2 regions of the Brachymonas sp. J145 genome follow, and region 2 is predicted to be linked to the other one. Evidence: predicted binding sites of a transcription regulator. Region 2 holds the regulator's gene; the other holds the start of a gene.
The links. The regulator LexA, encoded in region 2, represses DNA repair genes until DNA is damaged. The targets are predictions, from matches to a motif close to ACTGTATNNNNATACAGT.
Positions count from the first base shown of each region.

Region 1 (7,115 bases), on a different contig from region 2:
TAACAAACCAACCACTGAACAAACCCAGGCCGACGTTCGAACTGCCGACTGTACTTCTGCCGGCAAGTTGACCGACAAACACATTGACGTCGCCGGTGGATGGGCTCCCTGCGCCATTTCCAATGAAAATGCTATGGCCTGGTCCTGGCATGTAGTGGGAGTACCCGGTAGGAGCCGCATTGACGTTCGAACCGGCGTTCATGCCGATTGCGACGCTCTCTCCAGCCACCTGGTTTCGGACATTGGTGGTATCGGCAAACAAATTGCTGCCTGTCCCGTTGCTGCCGATGGCAACGTTGGTCCCCGTCCCATAGATCGTGTTACCCACTTTCCAGCCAAGCGCCAGGTTGACATGGGAATGTGTGTCCATGCCGGACTGCGACCCCACTGTCGTCGAACCAACGCCGCCGGCTAGCGAGCTGGTACCGATCGCCACGCTGCTATGCGGCTGGAGGTTGTCGATCGCATAGGTCTTTGCACCATAGCCAATTGCCGTCGAACTGGTTGCTGCGGTGATTGCCCCAAAGCCGATCGCAACCGATTTCTCGCCATTACCGACAGAACTCGGGTTGGACGGAAACGCCAGCTGGGTCTCGGCACCTCGTCCCAACGCGAGCGAGCCGTTCGTGTTTGCGGATGCCCCGTCGCCTATGGCGACTGCAGTGCCGCCGGAAGCCATCGCATTGACGCCGGCGGCTACCGAGTTCACGCCACTGGCACCATCGTTGTTGTAGTTGCCCTGAGGCACGCCGCCATCGTTGACGCTGTAGTAGTGCGTCTGCCCTGCAGCAATCGCCTGGTTGGTCGCCACGGCACTATCACCAGCCGCATTCGCCGCCTTGCCAATGGCGATCGCGCTGGCACCGGAAGCCGATGTCGTGCCGCCATTGGTCCTGTCTGGATCACATAGCAGGCTGCTCGCGCCGGTACCGATCTCGCACTTGACGACCGGTTGCGCTTGCACCGTCAACGGCAGCACAGCCGACAAAGCCACAACCATTGCCGACAGCAGCATCCACTTGCGCCCACCACCCGTGTCTTCCGGCGTCGACAAGCCCAAGACCGACCGGACCGCCTTGTGGCTCTTCTTGCCACGCGCCGACTCTATTTCCGAAACTGCGACCCAAGCGCCCAGCGCCTCATTCCAGACCGATTTATACGACTTGTTCATGTCTCCACCTCATCATTGACAAAGCAACCAATGCAGCATGTTGCATGCATCTATTTACATAAAAAAGTTATATAACCCCTGCAATCTTTTGCATCTCTTAACCAAGCTAGTCGGTTAAGTCTCAAGTGTGAAAAATGTCACAGTACAGACAGTTATCTCATTCTGATCTCCCCATTCTCCTGAACAACAGTCCCTGACAGGCCTAGCTTACTGGTTGTACACCTCCAGCCCCAGCGCCACCACCGTCGCCACCTCCGTCCCCACCGCCTCACGAAATTCACGCTCTGCCTGCGCCACGGCGCGCTCAAAACCACCCAACCAGGCCAGACCCTGCGGCGTGAACACGATCAGGCGCGCACGCGCATCGCGCGGATCGGGCCCGCGCTGCACGATGCCCCAGGCCTCGCACTGGTCCACCAGGGCCGCCATGGCCTGCTTGCGCATGCCGGCAGCCTCGGCCAGCTCGGTCAGCCGGTTGCCTTGCAAGGACAAATGCCGCGTGATGTGCACATGTGCCGCACTCACCTGCTGCCGCGCTGCCAAGTTGGACAGCGCCAGCGGCACTTCGGGATCGTGTGCCATCAGCTGCAGCACGCGTGCATCAAAGCGGCGCAAGGCTTCGCCGAGCAGGCGGCCCAGATGGCTGGCGCGCCAATCGCCCGTGGTATAGCGTGGTTCCTGCAGATAGTTAGTCATGCAAACTGCCCTTTAATCATGATTTTTTGATTCTACCCTCGCCTATACTCCTGCTCATGCATACATGCTGTATGTTTTGACATATAATACTTTTCACCTCATTTAACCAGGAGCATTCCATGAGCACGATTGATCAGGCAGAAAAGGCAAAAGCACTGCAAGCCGCACTGGCGCAGATCGAAAAGCAGTTCGGCAAGGGCACCATCATGCGCCTGGGCGAAGGCGAGCCCGTGCAGGACATCCAGACTGTCAGCACCGGTTCGCTCGGCCTGGACGTGGCGCTGGGTGTCGGCGGCCTGCCGCGCGGCCGCGTGATCGAGGTCTACGGCCCGGAATCTTCCGGCAAGACCACGCTCACCCTGCAGGTCATCGCCGAAATGCAGAAGGTCGGTGGCACCTGCGCCTTCGTCGATGCCGAACACGCGCTGGACGTGCAATACGCGCAAAAGCTCGGCGTGCAGCTGCATGAGCTGCTGATCAGCCAGCCCGATACCGGCGAGCAGGCGCTCGAGATCGTGGACAGCCTGGTGCGCAGCGGCGCGGTGGACCTGATCGTGATCGACTCGGTCGCCGCCCTCACGCCCAAGGCCGAAATTGAAGGCGACATGGGCGACCAGCTGCCCGGCCTGCAGGCACGCCTGATGAGTCAGGCGCTGCGCAAGCTCACTGCCACCATCAAGAAGACCAACTGCATGGTGATCTTCATCAACCAGATCCGCATGAAGATCGGTGTCATGTTCGGCAGCCCGGAAACCACCACCGGCGGCAACGCGCTCAAGTTCTACTCCAGCGTGCGCATGGACATCCGCCGCGTCGGCACCATCAAGAAGGGGGACGAAGTCGTCGGCAGCGAAACCAAGGTCAAGGTGGTCAAGAACAAGGTCGCGCCGCCATTCAAGGAAGCCCGTTTCGACATCCTGTACGGCACCGGCATCAGCCGCGAAGGCGAGATCATCGACATGGCGGTCGAGGCACGCATCGTCAACAAGGCCGGTGCCTGGTATTCCTACAACGACGAGAAGATCGGCCAGGGCCGCGACAACACGCGCGAGTTCCTGCGCGAGAACCCGGCGCTGGCACGCGAGATCGAGAACAAGGTGCGCGAACACCTGGGCATCAGCGGCATGGCGTCCGTCGCTACGAGCAGCGACACCGTGGATGGCGACATCACCGACGATGTCGAGGCCTGATCGCAGCCAGTCGTGGCGGGAGCGCTGCTGACATGCGCCCCGTCACCCTCTCGCTCAAGGGCAAGGCGCTGGCGCTGCTGGCAGCGCGCGATTATTCGCGTGCCGAGATGGAGCGCAAGCTGCTGCACTGGCTGGAACTGCGCGCCCGCGCCCATGCCGACGCGTTGACCGAAGCCGAACTCCAGCCCCCGGAAGCCGGCCTGGAGCCGGCAGAGCGTCTGGCCGCCATCCACGCCGTGCTGGACGAGATGCAGCACAAGCAGTTCCAGTCCGACGAGCGCGCCGCGCAATCGCTGGTCTATCGCCGTGCCGGCAAGCTCGGTACGGCACGCATCGCGCAGGAGCTGCGCCGCAAGGGCCTGGACGACAGCACCATTGAACAGGCGCTGGACACGCTCGAAGGCACGGAACTGGAACGTGCGCGCGAAGTCTGGCAGCGCAAGTTCAGCCAGCCGCCCGCCACGCCGCAGGAACGTGCGAAGCAGATGCGCTTTCTCGCCAGCCGCGGCTTTGGCGGCGATGTGGTGCGGCAGGTGCTGCGCGGCAGCGAGGACTAGGCCCCGGCTGCCGCTGGCAGCACTCAGTTCCGCACTTCGCCCTGCCCCAGCACCACGTACTTGAGCGAGGTCAGGCCTTCGATGCCGACCGGGCCACGCGCGTGGAACTTGTCGGTGCTGATGCCGATTTCGGCACCCAGACCGTATTCGAAGCCGTCAGCAAAACGCGTACTGGCGTTGACCATCACGCTGCTGGAGTCCACCTCGCGCAGGAAGCGCTGGGCGTGGATGTGATCGGTGGTGAGGATCGCTTCGGTGTGCTGCGAGGAATAGCGGTTGATATGCGCAATCGCCTCGTCCAGCCCGCCCACGACCTTGATGCTGATCACTGCTGCCAGATACTCGGTGCCCCAGTCCTCTTCGCTGGCGTCCACCAGTTGCGCCTGCGGCAGCGCGGCTGCCAGAATCGCGCGCGATGCGGCATCGCAGCGCATTTCCACGCCCTTGTCCTGATAGATGCGGCCAATGCGCGGGAGGAAATCAGCTGCCACGGCCTCGGCCACCAGCAGGCTTTCGGTCGCGTTGCAGGGGCTGTATTTCTGCGTCTTGGCGTTATCGGCCACCTTGACCGCCATGTCCAGATCGCAGGGATCATCCACGTAAGTGTGGCAGTTGCCATCCAGGTGCTTGATCACTGGCACCTTGGCCTCGGCGCTGATGCGTTCGATCAGGCTCTTGCCGCCACGCGGGATGATCACGTCCACGTACTCGGGCATGGCGATCAGGCGGCCCACCGCGACTCGATCGGTAGTCGGCACCATCTGCACCGCATCAGCCGGCAGGCCAGCCGCCTGCAGCGCCTGTGCCACCAGCGCCGCCAGTGCCAGGTTGGAATCGATCGCCTCGCTGCCGCCGCGCAAGATGCAGGCGTTGCCGCTCTTGATGCTCAGGCTGGCAGCCTCGATGGTGACGTTGGGACGGCTCTCGAAAATCATTCCGAACACGCCAATCGGCACGCGCATCTGGCCAACGCGGATGCCGCTGGGCTGCTCCTGCATGCCGCTGATGGTGCCAATCGCGTCCGGCATGGCGGCCAGCTGCAGGCAGCCTTCCTGCAGGGTCTCGATCACTTTCGGCGTCAGGCGCAGGCGGTCCACCATCGGCGCGCTCAGGCCGTTCTGCTCGGCGCGCGCGATGTCTTTTGCATTCGCTTCGGCCAGTTGCGCGCCGGCCTCGCCCAGCAGGCGTGCCAGTTCGCGCAAGGCGGTGTTCTTGTGGGCGGCGCTGGCGCGCGCCATCAGGGTGGAGGCAGCGCGGGCGCGTTCGCCCATCTGCTGCATCAGGACATGCACATCGGTACTCATGACGCTTGGAATCCGGAATAACAGGGAGGCTGCCAGCCCATCCGGCAACCTGGCCACAGGGGCCCATCCCTCCATGATAAGCTGCATGACGCATTTCCGTTAACGATCCCGGCCGGCAGCCCCGGCTGTCGCACCTGTTTGCCCATGCCTGAACGCATCGACCTCAACCTGCAGGACAGCCTGCAGGTCCTGCTGCAACAGCTCACCCTGGCCCTGCCGGCCTCCTGGCCACCCGGCCTGCGCATGTTCACGCTGTTTGCCGGCCTGATGACGCTGGCCATCGGGCTACGCCTGTTGCTGGAGTTCGCTCTGCTGACCTTGCGCCGCCAGGTCATGGGCCGGCTGCAGAACCTGTCCGCCGGCGTGCATGTGGTGCTGGACGAGCGCGTGCTGCGCCGCGCCGCCCGTGTGCCAGGGCCGCTGCTGGTGCAGATCGGCATGCAGCTGTCGCCGTTTTCCAGTGGCACCGTATTCACGCTGATGTCCAGCGTGCTGTCCGCGCTGGCGGTCTGGTACGTGGTGCGCGTGCTACTCGCCCTGCTGGATGCGCTGCTGGCCTACCAGTCGCTGCACACCATGACCTCGCCGCGCCAGCAGCTGTCGCTCAAGAGTTATGTACAGCTGGCCAAGCTGCTGCTGACCATGGGCGGCCTGATCGTGGTGGTGGCGGTGCTGATCGACCGCTCGCCGCTGCTGCTGCTCTCCGGTCTGGGTGCCTTGTCCGCCGTGCTGATGCTGGTGTTCAAGGACACCATCCTGTCCTTCATCGCCGGCATGCAGCTGGCCAACAACGACCTGCTGCGCGTGGGTGACTGGATCGACATGCCGCAGGCTGGTGCCGATGGCGAGGTGGTGGACATGATGCTGCACACGGTCAAGGTGCAGAACTGGGACAAGACCATCATCACGATCCCGACCTGGCGCCTGATGTCGGAAAGCTACCGCAACTGGCGCGGCATGCGCGATTCCGGTGGCCGCCGCATCAAGCGCACGATTCCGGTCGATGCCACCTCGGTGCAGTTCCTGAACGACGAGCAGCGCACCCGGCTGCACCGCTTGCATCTGCTGCGCGGCTACCTGCACGAAAAAGAAGTGGCGATTGCCGATGAAAACCAGCGCCGCCTGGAACAACTGCCGAAAGACGCCGCCGGCGACCCGGCCAACCTGCGCCGGCTGACCAACCTCGGCACTTTCCGCGCCTATGTGCTGAGCTATCTGGAAAACCATCCTGAAATCCGCCAGGACATGCTGCGCATGGTGCGCATCATGGACCCGTCACCGCATGGCATTCCGGTGGAGATCTACTGCTTTACCAACACCATTGTCTGGACCGAGTACGAGCGCATTCAGGGCGACCTGTTCGACCATGTACTGGCACAGCTGCCGGAGTTCGGCCTGCGCCTGTACCAGCAGCCGACCGGCTTCGACATGCGCCAGCTGCGGCCCGAGGCCTGGATGTTCAGCGCGGACGCGCCTCGGCCGCCTGACGGCACAGCTGCAAGGCCAGGCGCTGCAGCGCCTGCCAGCTATCCACCGGCCAATCCGGGCTCTTGATCCCTTTCACGATGCCGTCCACCACGTGGGCGGCATGCAGCAGGCCCGCCAGCGAGGTCGCCGTCATGCGCGGCGCCACGCGCTCGAACAGGCGCTCACGCATGCCCCAGATGCGCTGCTCGCGCAGCGCCATTGGCAGCGGCTTGCCCTGGTCCAGCGCCTCGCGCACACGCTTGAGCGCGCGGATGTCCTCGGCCAGCGCGTAGTGCACCAGCACCTCGCTTTCACCTTCGGCCTGCAGCCCGTCCATCATGCGCTGCACGCGCTCGAACTGGCCGGCCAGCACCGCCTCGCTCAGCTTGAACACGTCGTAGCGCGCCACGTTGAGCACGGCCGCCTCGATCTGCTGCGCGCTGAGCTCGCCATGCGGATAGAGCAAGCCGAGCTTCTGCACTTCCTGGTGCGCCGCCAGCAGGTTGCCCTCGACACGGTCGGCAAAGAAGCGCAGCGCATGCTCGCCCTCGGCGCCGGCCGCCACATGCTGGCCTTGCAAGCGCAGGCGCTGGGCAATCCATTGCGGCAGCGCATTGCGCTCCACGCTTTCCACCGGCACCGTGACACCCTGGTTTTCCAGCGCGACAAACCAGGCCGATGCCTTGGTCTGCTTGTCCAGCCGCGGCAGCGTCACGATCACCAGCGTGCC
Region 1 covers NZ_JAZDCI010000004.1:44,418-51,532, reverse strand. The annotation lists gene V1261_RS05485 (ESPR-type extended signal peptide-containing protein) at 1-1,171, opposite strand, end outside; gene V1261_RS05480 (MarR family winged helix-turn-helix transcriptional regulator) at 1,379-1,867, opposite strand; gene recA (recombinase RecA) at 1,987-3,057, shown strand; gene recX (recombination regulator RecX) at 3,090-3,614, shown strand; gene V1261_RS05465 (glutamate-5-semialdehyde dehydrogenase) at 3,638-4,918, opposite strand; gene V1261_RS05460 (mechanosensitive ion channel family protein) at 5,063-6,472, shown strand; gene holA (DNA polymerase III subunit delta) at 6,378-7,115, opposite strand, start outside.
Region 1: recA (recombinase RecA) is a predicted target of LexA. The motif match lies at 1,934-1,951, and genes of this name have one in related genera.

Region 2 (7,115 bases):
TGGCTGGATCACACTTCACGTGATACAGCGAAGTGATACAAGCAGGGGATAATGACCTGTGGTGATTCAAGGTGTTGAAAGACAACAGGAAATTGGAAAAGGGTGACGAGCCTTGACCCCGGCACTGGCTACACAGTTAGGGCTGCTTGGTTCCCCACCTGACCCGGTTGGCCGCTTCACCATGCGGGAAGGCCCGTCGCCCACCATTGTAGACCAGGATGCCCACTGTAACCGTAACAGGGGGCATCGATTGTCTGCTTCTGCGTTTACGAGGCTGACAGTTTCATCAATACCAGGCCGGAGACGATCAGTACGGCGGCGACCAGGCGCATGGCCGTGAGTGGCTCTCCCAGCATCACGATGCCGACGATGAAGGCGCCCACGGCACCGATGCCGGTCCAGATCGTGTAGGCAGTGCCAAGCGGCAGCGTACGCATGGCGACGCTGAGCAGCCAGAAGCTCAAGGCCATGGCGACCAGCGTGACGAGCGAGGGGGTGAGACGGGTGAAACCGTGCGACAGCTTCATGCTGGTGGCCCAGACGATTTCGAGCAGGCCGGCGAGCAAGAGGGCAATCCATGCCATGAGGGGACTCCTTTCCAGGGTGTGGTCGGGTCGTCCCGCAACATGTGCCCGGAATGGGGGAGGTCGTCCTCCTGCAAATGAAAATGGTAGCAGATCGCTCAGCGGCTGGCCAGCTGGCGGTCGCGGATTTCCAGCGCCTGCGGATTCACCAGATTGATCGGCTTGCCATCCAGCCAGGCCAGGATGCTGTCAAAGGCCTGGCTGAAATACAGCTCGTAGCTTTCCTGCTCGACATAGCCGATATGCGGCGTGCACAGGCAGTTTTCCAGGCGCAGCAGGGCCTGGCCCTGCAGTACCGGTTCGTTCTCGAATACGTCGATGGCGGCCATGCCGGGACGGCCACGGTTGAGTGCGGTAATCAGGGCATCGGGCTGCAACAGTTCGGCGCGCGCGGTGTTGACCAGGGTGGCGGTCGGCTTCATGCGCAGCAGGTCTTCCAGGCGCACCGTGCCGCGCGTTTCGGGCGTCAGGCGCAGGTGCAGGCTCAGATAGTCACTGTCAGCAAACAGCTGCTCCTGGCTCAGGGCCGGGGTGTAGCCGAGTTGTGCGGCCTCGTTGCGGGCACGATCGCTGCCGCCTACCAGGACCTGCATGCCAAAGGCCTTGCCGTAGCCGGCGACCAGCTTGCCGATCTGGCCAAAGCCCCACAGGCCGAGTGTCTTGCCGCGTAGCACGGTGCCGATGCCGAAATTGGGCGGCATGGAAGACGCCTTGAGACCGGACTGCTGCCAGACGCCATGGCGCAGATTGGCCATGTAGTGTGGAATACGGCGGCTGGCGGCCATGATCAGGCCCCAGGTCAACTCGGCGGCGGCGTAGGGCGAGCCGGTACCGGCCGCCACGGCAATGCCGAGGTCGGTACAGGCGTTGAGATCCAGATGGTCACCCACGCGGCCGGTCTGCACGATGAGCTTGAGGCGCGGCAGTTTTTCCAGCAGCGAGCGGTTGAGAGCGGTGCGCTCACGGATCAGGACGATGATGTCGGCATCTTTCAGGCGTACCGACAGCTGGCCGATGCCCTTGACGGTGTTGGTGTACACCTTGGCGTTAAAGGCATCCAGCTTGTGGGCGCAGGGCAGCTTGCGCACGGCGTCCTGATAATCGTCCAGAATCACAATGTTCATGCGCACATTGTGCACAAAGCTGAAGTAAAAACAGCGATGACAAGGCGCAAATTTGCATTCACTGCCGAAAGCTTGCAATTTGAAACACTTGCGGGCGCGCCCCCGATGTGTTGTCAGTTTCAGTCGTGGCTTGACGCGACAGTGAGGCGCACGCGACTGGCTATTGCCAGCGTGCGCGTGCCACTTCAGCCCAGACGCAGGAATTGCTCTTCCTGGGCCACCAGTTGCTCCAGCTGCTGGCATACCTCGGACAGCTTGCCGCTCAGGTAGAGGTGCTCGAGTGTAACTGCAGCTAGCTGACGCGGATGGCCGCCAGTTTGCAGGGCCGGTGTGCGGCCTGCGGCATACAGGCGGGAAGGCGGGCGGGTCGCTGCTGTGGCGGGTACCAGCTGCAGTGTGGCTTGAGACTGCTGGCTAGCCTGGCGCAGGGCCAGGCGGGCGGCCGCGCTGTAGGGCCGCGTTGCTGGCAGTTGCGGACGCGTCGCTGCGGTGGTGTTGGCTGGCTTGTAGGCCTGGCTTTCATCGCGCAGGATGGCCATGGGGCGCTGGGCAGCTTCAGACTGCTGGCCGGTGAACCAGTTGCGGATGGCCTGGAAGGTGGTATTGGCATTCATGGTGGTGCTCCTATGGGCTTGTGGTGACACATAGGCAGGATTGGGAATGCTGGCTGACCGCAAGGGTTGTCCCTGCCACCCGTGAGGCAGCATCAACAACGCCCGCCACCTTGTGGCAGCCTGGGAAAAGGGGTGTGCTTAAGGAATGTGCTTACATGAGCACGCTGTTGCGGATCAGGCCAACGGCCAGACCTTCGATGGCGAAGGGTTCGCCGGGCTGGACCACGATGGTGGGGTAGTCCGGATTTTCTGCGTGCAGGGCGATGTGGTCGGGGCGGCGCTCGTAGCGCTTGACGGTGACCTCGTCACCGACGCGGGCGACGACGATCTGGCCGTTGCGCACGTTTTGCGTGGCCTGCACGGCGAGCAGGTCGCCATCGAGGATGCCGACATCGCGCATGGACATGCCGCGTACCTGGAGCAGATAGTCAGGCTTGTGGGCAAACAGCGTGGGGGCGACGTGGTAGACCGTATCGACATGCTCCTGTGCCAATACCGGCGAGCCGGCGGCGACACGGCCAACGAGTGGCAGCGCCAGTTGCGACAGGGCTTCAAGCATGCCAGGCTGGGCATCGCCTTCGGGGTGGCGCAGGCGGATGCCGCGTGAGGTGCCGCTGACCAGTTCGATGGCGCCCTTGCGCGCCAGCGCCTGCAGGTGTTCTTCTGCAGCGTTGGCCGACTTGAAGCCGAGTTCTGCCGCAATTTCGGCACGCGTGGGAGGCGCGCCGGTATTGGCAATGGCCTGCTGGATCAGGTCCAGGATCTGTTGCTGGCGAGCGGTGAGTTTGATCGCGGGTTTCATAGTCTACACTGCCGGTTAGGGGTCTGGGGATGCATACATGCTGTTTGCACATACAGTACCTGTATTTTTAACCAGCTTTTTGCCTTTGGCAAGAGGAAATCGCCCAAATGGAAAAAATTGTTGTTTTGGCCACAGGTGGCACGATTGCCGGCGAGGCTGCCAGTGCGGCCGAAGCCGTTGCCTACCAGGCCGCGCAACGCCCGGTTGCAGCCCTGCTGGAGGCCGCGCAGGCGCTAGGCGACGGGCGCCATGCGCTGGAGGCACGGCAGCTAGTGCAGATTGACAGCAAGGACATGGAAATTGCTATCTGGCAGCAGCTGGCACAGGCCTGTGCCGATGCGCTGGCACGACCGGATGTGCGTGCCGTGGTGATTACGCATGGCACCGATACGCTGGAAGAAACCGCCTACTTCCTGCAACGGGTGCTGGCTGCAGCGCCAGGCAGCTGGCAGCAACAGGGCAAGGCGGTGGTGCTGACGGCGGCGATGCGTCCGGCCACGGCGCGCCTCAGCGATGGCCCGCAGAACCTGGCCGATGCCCTGACGCTGGCGGCAGATGCGCGGGCCTGTGGCGTGCTGGCCGTGGTGGCGGGCAAGGTGTTTGCTGCCAGCGAGGTCAGCAAGATCCATCCTTATCGGCTGGATGCGTTTTCTCCCGGTGATGCCGGCCTGCTGGCGTGGATGGAAGAGGGTAGCGTGCGCTGGCTGCGTACGGCAGCGCCCTGGCCGCAGGCGGATAGCCGCTTGTGGCGCCAGGTGCAGGACACGCCGGCCAGCGACTGGCCCTGGGTGGAGCTGCTGGCCAGCCATGCCTGCAGCAGTGCGCGCGCGCTACAGGCGCTGTTGCAGGCGGGAGTGCACGGGCTGGTGCTGTCGGGCACCGGCAATGCCACCCTGCACCACAGCCTGGAGCAGGCGGCTACGCTGGCGCAGCAGCAGGGTGTGCCGGTCTGGCGCAGCAGCCGCTGCCTGGCTGGCCATGTCGTGCCTGGAGCGGCCGCAGCTGTCCCGCTGGCGCTGGAGGATGGCTTGCCGCTGACGCCGGTCAAGGCGCGCATCGCCTTGTTACTGGATTTGCTGCTGAAGGCCAGTTGAGCGGATGCCGGTCAGCCGGCGGCATGCTGCAGTACCTGTTGCAGCGCTGGTCGCAACGGAGCCAGACAAGCCAGTTCGCGAATCCACGGTGCCAGTATGCGCAACTGCCGGCCTGGCATGACCGCGGTCATGTCCATGCCGACATGGTCGGTCTGCCCAGGTTGCAAGCAGGGCATGGGCTGGCTGTCATGCAGGCTGAAGTAGCGGTCGTGGATCAGGCAGGATTGCCGCACCATGCACCAGACCCGGTCGCGCAGGAACCACTGGTCGATATTGGCAGTTTCCACCGCGCCGGAGTGGTAGGCGAGCAGCATGGGTGCCAACGGCGGCAGCACTCCGGCCACGCCACCCCACATGCCGGCCAGCATCAGGTCGGTATGGCTCCACCAGTCGCGCATGGTGTGGAACCAGCGCCCGGAATCCAGCCATTCGCGTACTGCCTGCTCTTCACGGGGATTGATGACGGAATCGGCATCACGGCAGAGAAAATAGCCGACGCCCGGGTCATTTGCTACCTGGAAGCGCCAGCACAGGCGCTCGCGCAGGCTTTGCCCGGTCGGCTGCCGGCGTACGTCCACACCGAGCTGTTCCAGCGCTATAACGTAATCGGCAGGGACCGAATCGTCCAGGTAGCAGCGCAGCTCCCAGCCGGGGTAGATCACCGGTGCCATCAGTGCGTTCTGCAGCAGGCCCAGCAGGTAACGTGGCTGCTTGCCCCAGAGCGAGAAGGCGATCACGTGCTGCTTGCCGGACTGCAAGGCCAGCTCGGACGGCTTGCCAGCGGGCAGTTGCCAGCCAGGCGTGGCAGACGGCTGGGCCTGGTCCTTGATGCGCAGCGAGGTGCTGCCGGCCTCGCGTGCTTCTTCCAGTTGGCCAATACGTCGTAGCGAAGCGGCCAGCACGTCCCAGGCGAGTGCGTTGTCCGCCTGCAGCCGGGCAGCCTTGCGGGCATACTCCACGGCCTGTTCCAGCTGGCCGGCCTTGCTGCAGCAGGTCGCCATATTGGCCAGGATGGCCGGATCGTCAGGGCATTGTGCCAATGCCTGTGCCGTGATCGTGGCGGCAGACCGGTAGTCCTGCTGGCCGTAAAAGTAGTACGCCAGCTGCTGCAGCATGTCGACCGGCTTGGTACTGCCCAGGGTATTCAGGTGAGCAATCAGGGTCTGGATCGCTTGCGCCTGCCGACCCTGCAACCAGTGGTCCTGGCTGGGGTGATGCCATTTTTTTGGGTGCGATGTCGAAGCCATGTTGCCTGCAATAAAAAAGGAGCTGCAGGCAGCTCCTTGGGGTGTCAGATCAGCCGATCAGTTCGCCAGCGCAGCAAACGCAGCCTGGGTGATCTCGTCAACGCTGCCCATGCCGTTGATGGCACGGTACTTGGGCGCAGCTGCCGGGTCTTCCTTGGCCCAGTTGCTGTAGTAGTCGACCAGCGGACGGGTCTGCTGGCTGTAGACGTCCAGGCGCTTCTTGACGGTCTCTTCCTTGTCGTCATCGCGCTGCACCAGCGGTTCGCCGGTGATGTCATCCACGCCTTCGGTCTTCGGCGGGTTGAACTTGACGTGGTAGGTACGGCCGGAAGCAGGGTGGCTGCGGCGGCCGCTCATGCGTTCGATGATGGCATCGAAGGGCACGTCGATTTCCAGCACGTAGTCCAGCTTGACGCCGGCTTCCTTCATGGCTTCGGCCTGCGGGATGGTGCGCGGGAAACCGTCGAACAGGAAACCATTGGCGCAGTCGGCTTCGGCGATGCGCTCTTTCACCAGGTTGATGATCAGGTCGTCGCTGACCAGACCGCCGGCGTCCATCACCTTCTTGGCTTCCAGGCCCAGCGGCGTGCCGGCCTTGACGGCAGCGCGCAGCATGTCGCCGGTGGAGATCTGCGGGATGCCGTATTTCTGGCAGATGAAGTTGGCTTGCGTGCCCTTGCCGGCGCCGGGTGCGCCCAGGAGAATCAGTTTCATAGGTGGATCCTTGGTCTGGTTCGGAGCCCGGAATCAGGTCCGGGATGCTTGTTTGTCATGGGTGACCCGCAGGTCACCTGTCTTCCTCCCGCACCGCCTGGCGCAAGGGAACACCCAAGAATACCATGGCAACCAGCTGTAGCAACAGTTTGTCCGGGCGTGATATTCAGGGTTTGCCCGGATGGGCTCAGCCGAGCTGCGCCAGGCGCATCACTTCACGCGAGAGTGCGGCCTTGCCTTCGGCCAGCATGGCGCGATGGCGATCCAGCCGACCCAGGTCGTACAGGTAGTTGACCATCAGGCCCCAGGACTGGCGCTGGCCCTTGGCCGAAGGGTCAGCCAGCCAATGCACATGCTCGAGCCGGGCACCGTTGCCGAGGTGGAAGCGCGCTACTGGATCAAGCGGTTGGCCGCGTTCGTTCAGGCTGCTCAGGTAGCGCGCCGCCGCGCCGCGCAGCAGTTGCTGCGCCGGGTGATTGGCGTCGCGCGGCAGGGTGCTGTCGATCTTGGCCGGCCACTGGCGCATCCAGTCGGCTTCGGACAGGCCGCTGGCCTCGACCAGCGGCTGGCGCAGCTTGGGCGTGGTGGCCTGGGCCACGCTTTCGGCGTTCTGTTCCTGCTCCAGCCACTTGCGGAAACCGGGAATCGGCGACAGCGTGGCAAAGCGCTTGATCTGCGGCAGTTCGGTCTGCAGCGCCTCGACCACGCGCTTGATCAGCGAATCACCAAAGCCGACGCCGCGCAGGCCGGTCTGGGTGTTGCTGATGGAGTAGAAGATGGCGGTGTTGGCACGGGCCAGATCGACATCGCCGGCGCTGACGTCCAGCAGCGGCACCATGTTGTCGGCCAGCTCGCGCGTGAGCGCCACCTCGACAAAGATCAGCGGCTCGTTGGGCAGGCGCTGGTGGAAGAAGGCGAAGCAGCGGCGATCATGAT
Region 2 covers NZ_JAZDCI010000002.1:67,538-74,652, reverse strand. The annotation lists RNA gene ffs (signal recognition particle sRNA small type) at 102-198, opposite strand; gene sugE (quaternary ammonium compound efflux SMR transporter SugE) at 267-584, opposite strand; gene V1261_RS02660 (D-2-hydroxyacid dehydrogenase family protein) at 683-1,708, opposite strand; gene V1261_RS02655 (hypothetical protein) at 1,894-2,322, opposite strand; gene lexA (transcriptional repressor LexA) at 2,474-3,124, opposite strand; gene V1261_RS02645 (asparaginase) at 3,232-4,218, shown strand; gene V1261_RS02640 (tetratricopeptide repeat protein) at 4,230-5,465, opposite strand; gene adk (adenylate kinase) at 5,523-6,179, opposite strand; gene V1261_RS02630 (malonyl-CoA decarboxylase) at 6,367-7,115, opposite strand, start outside.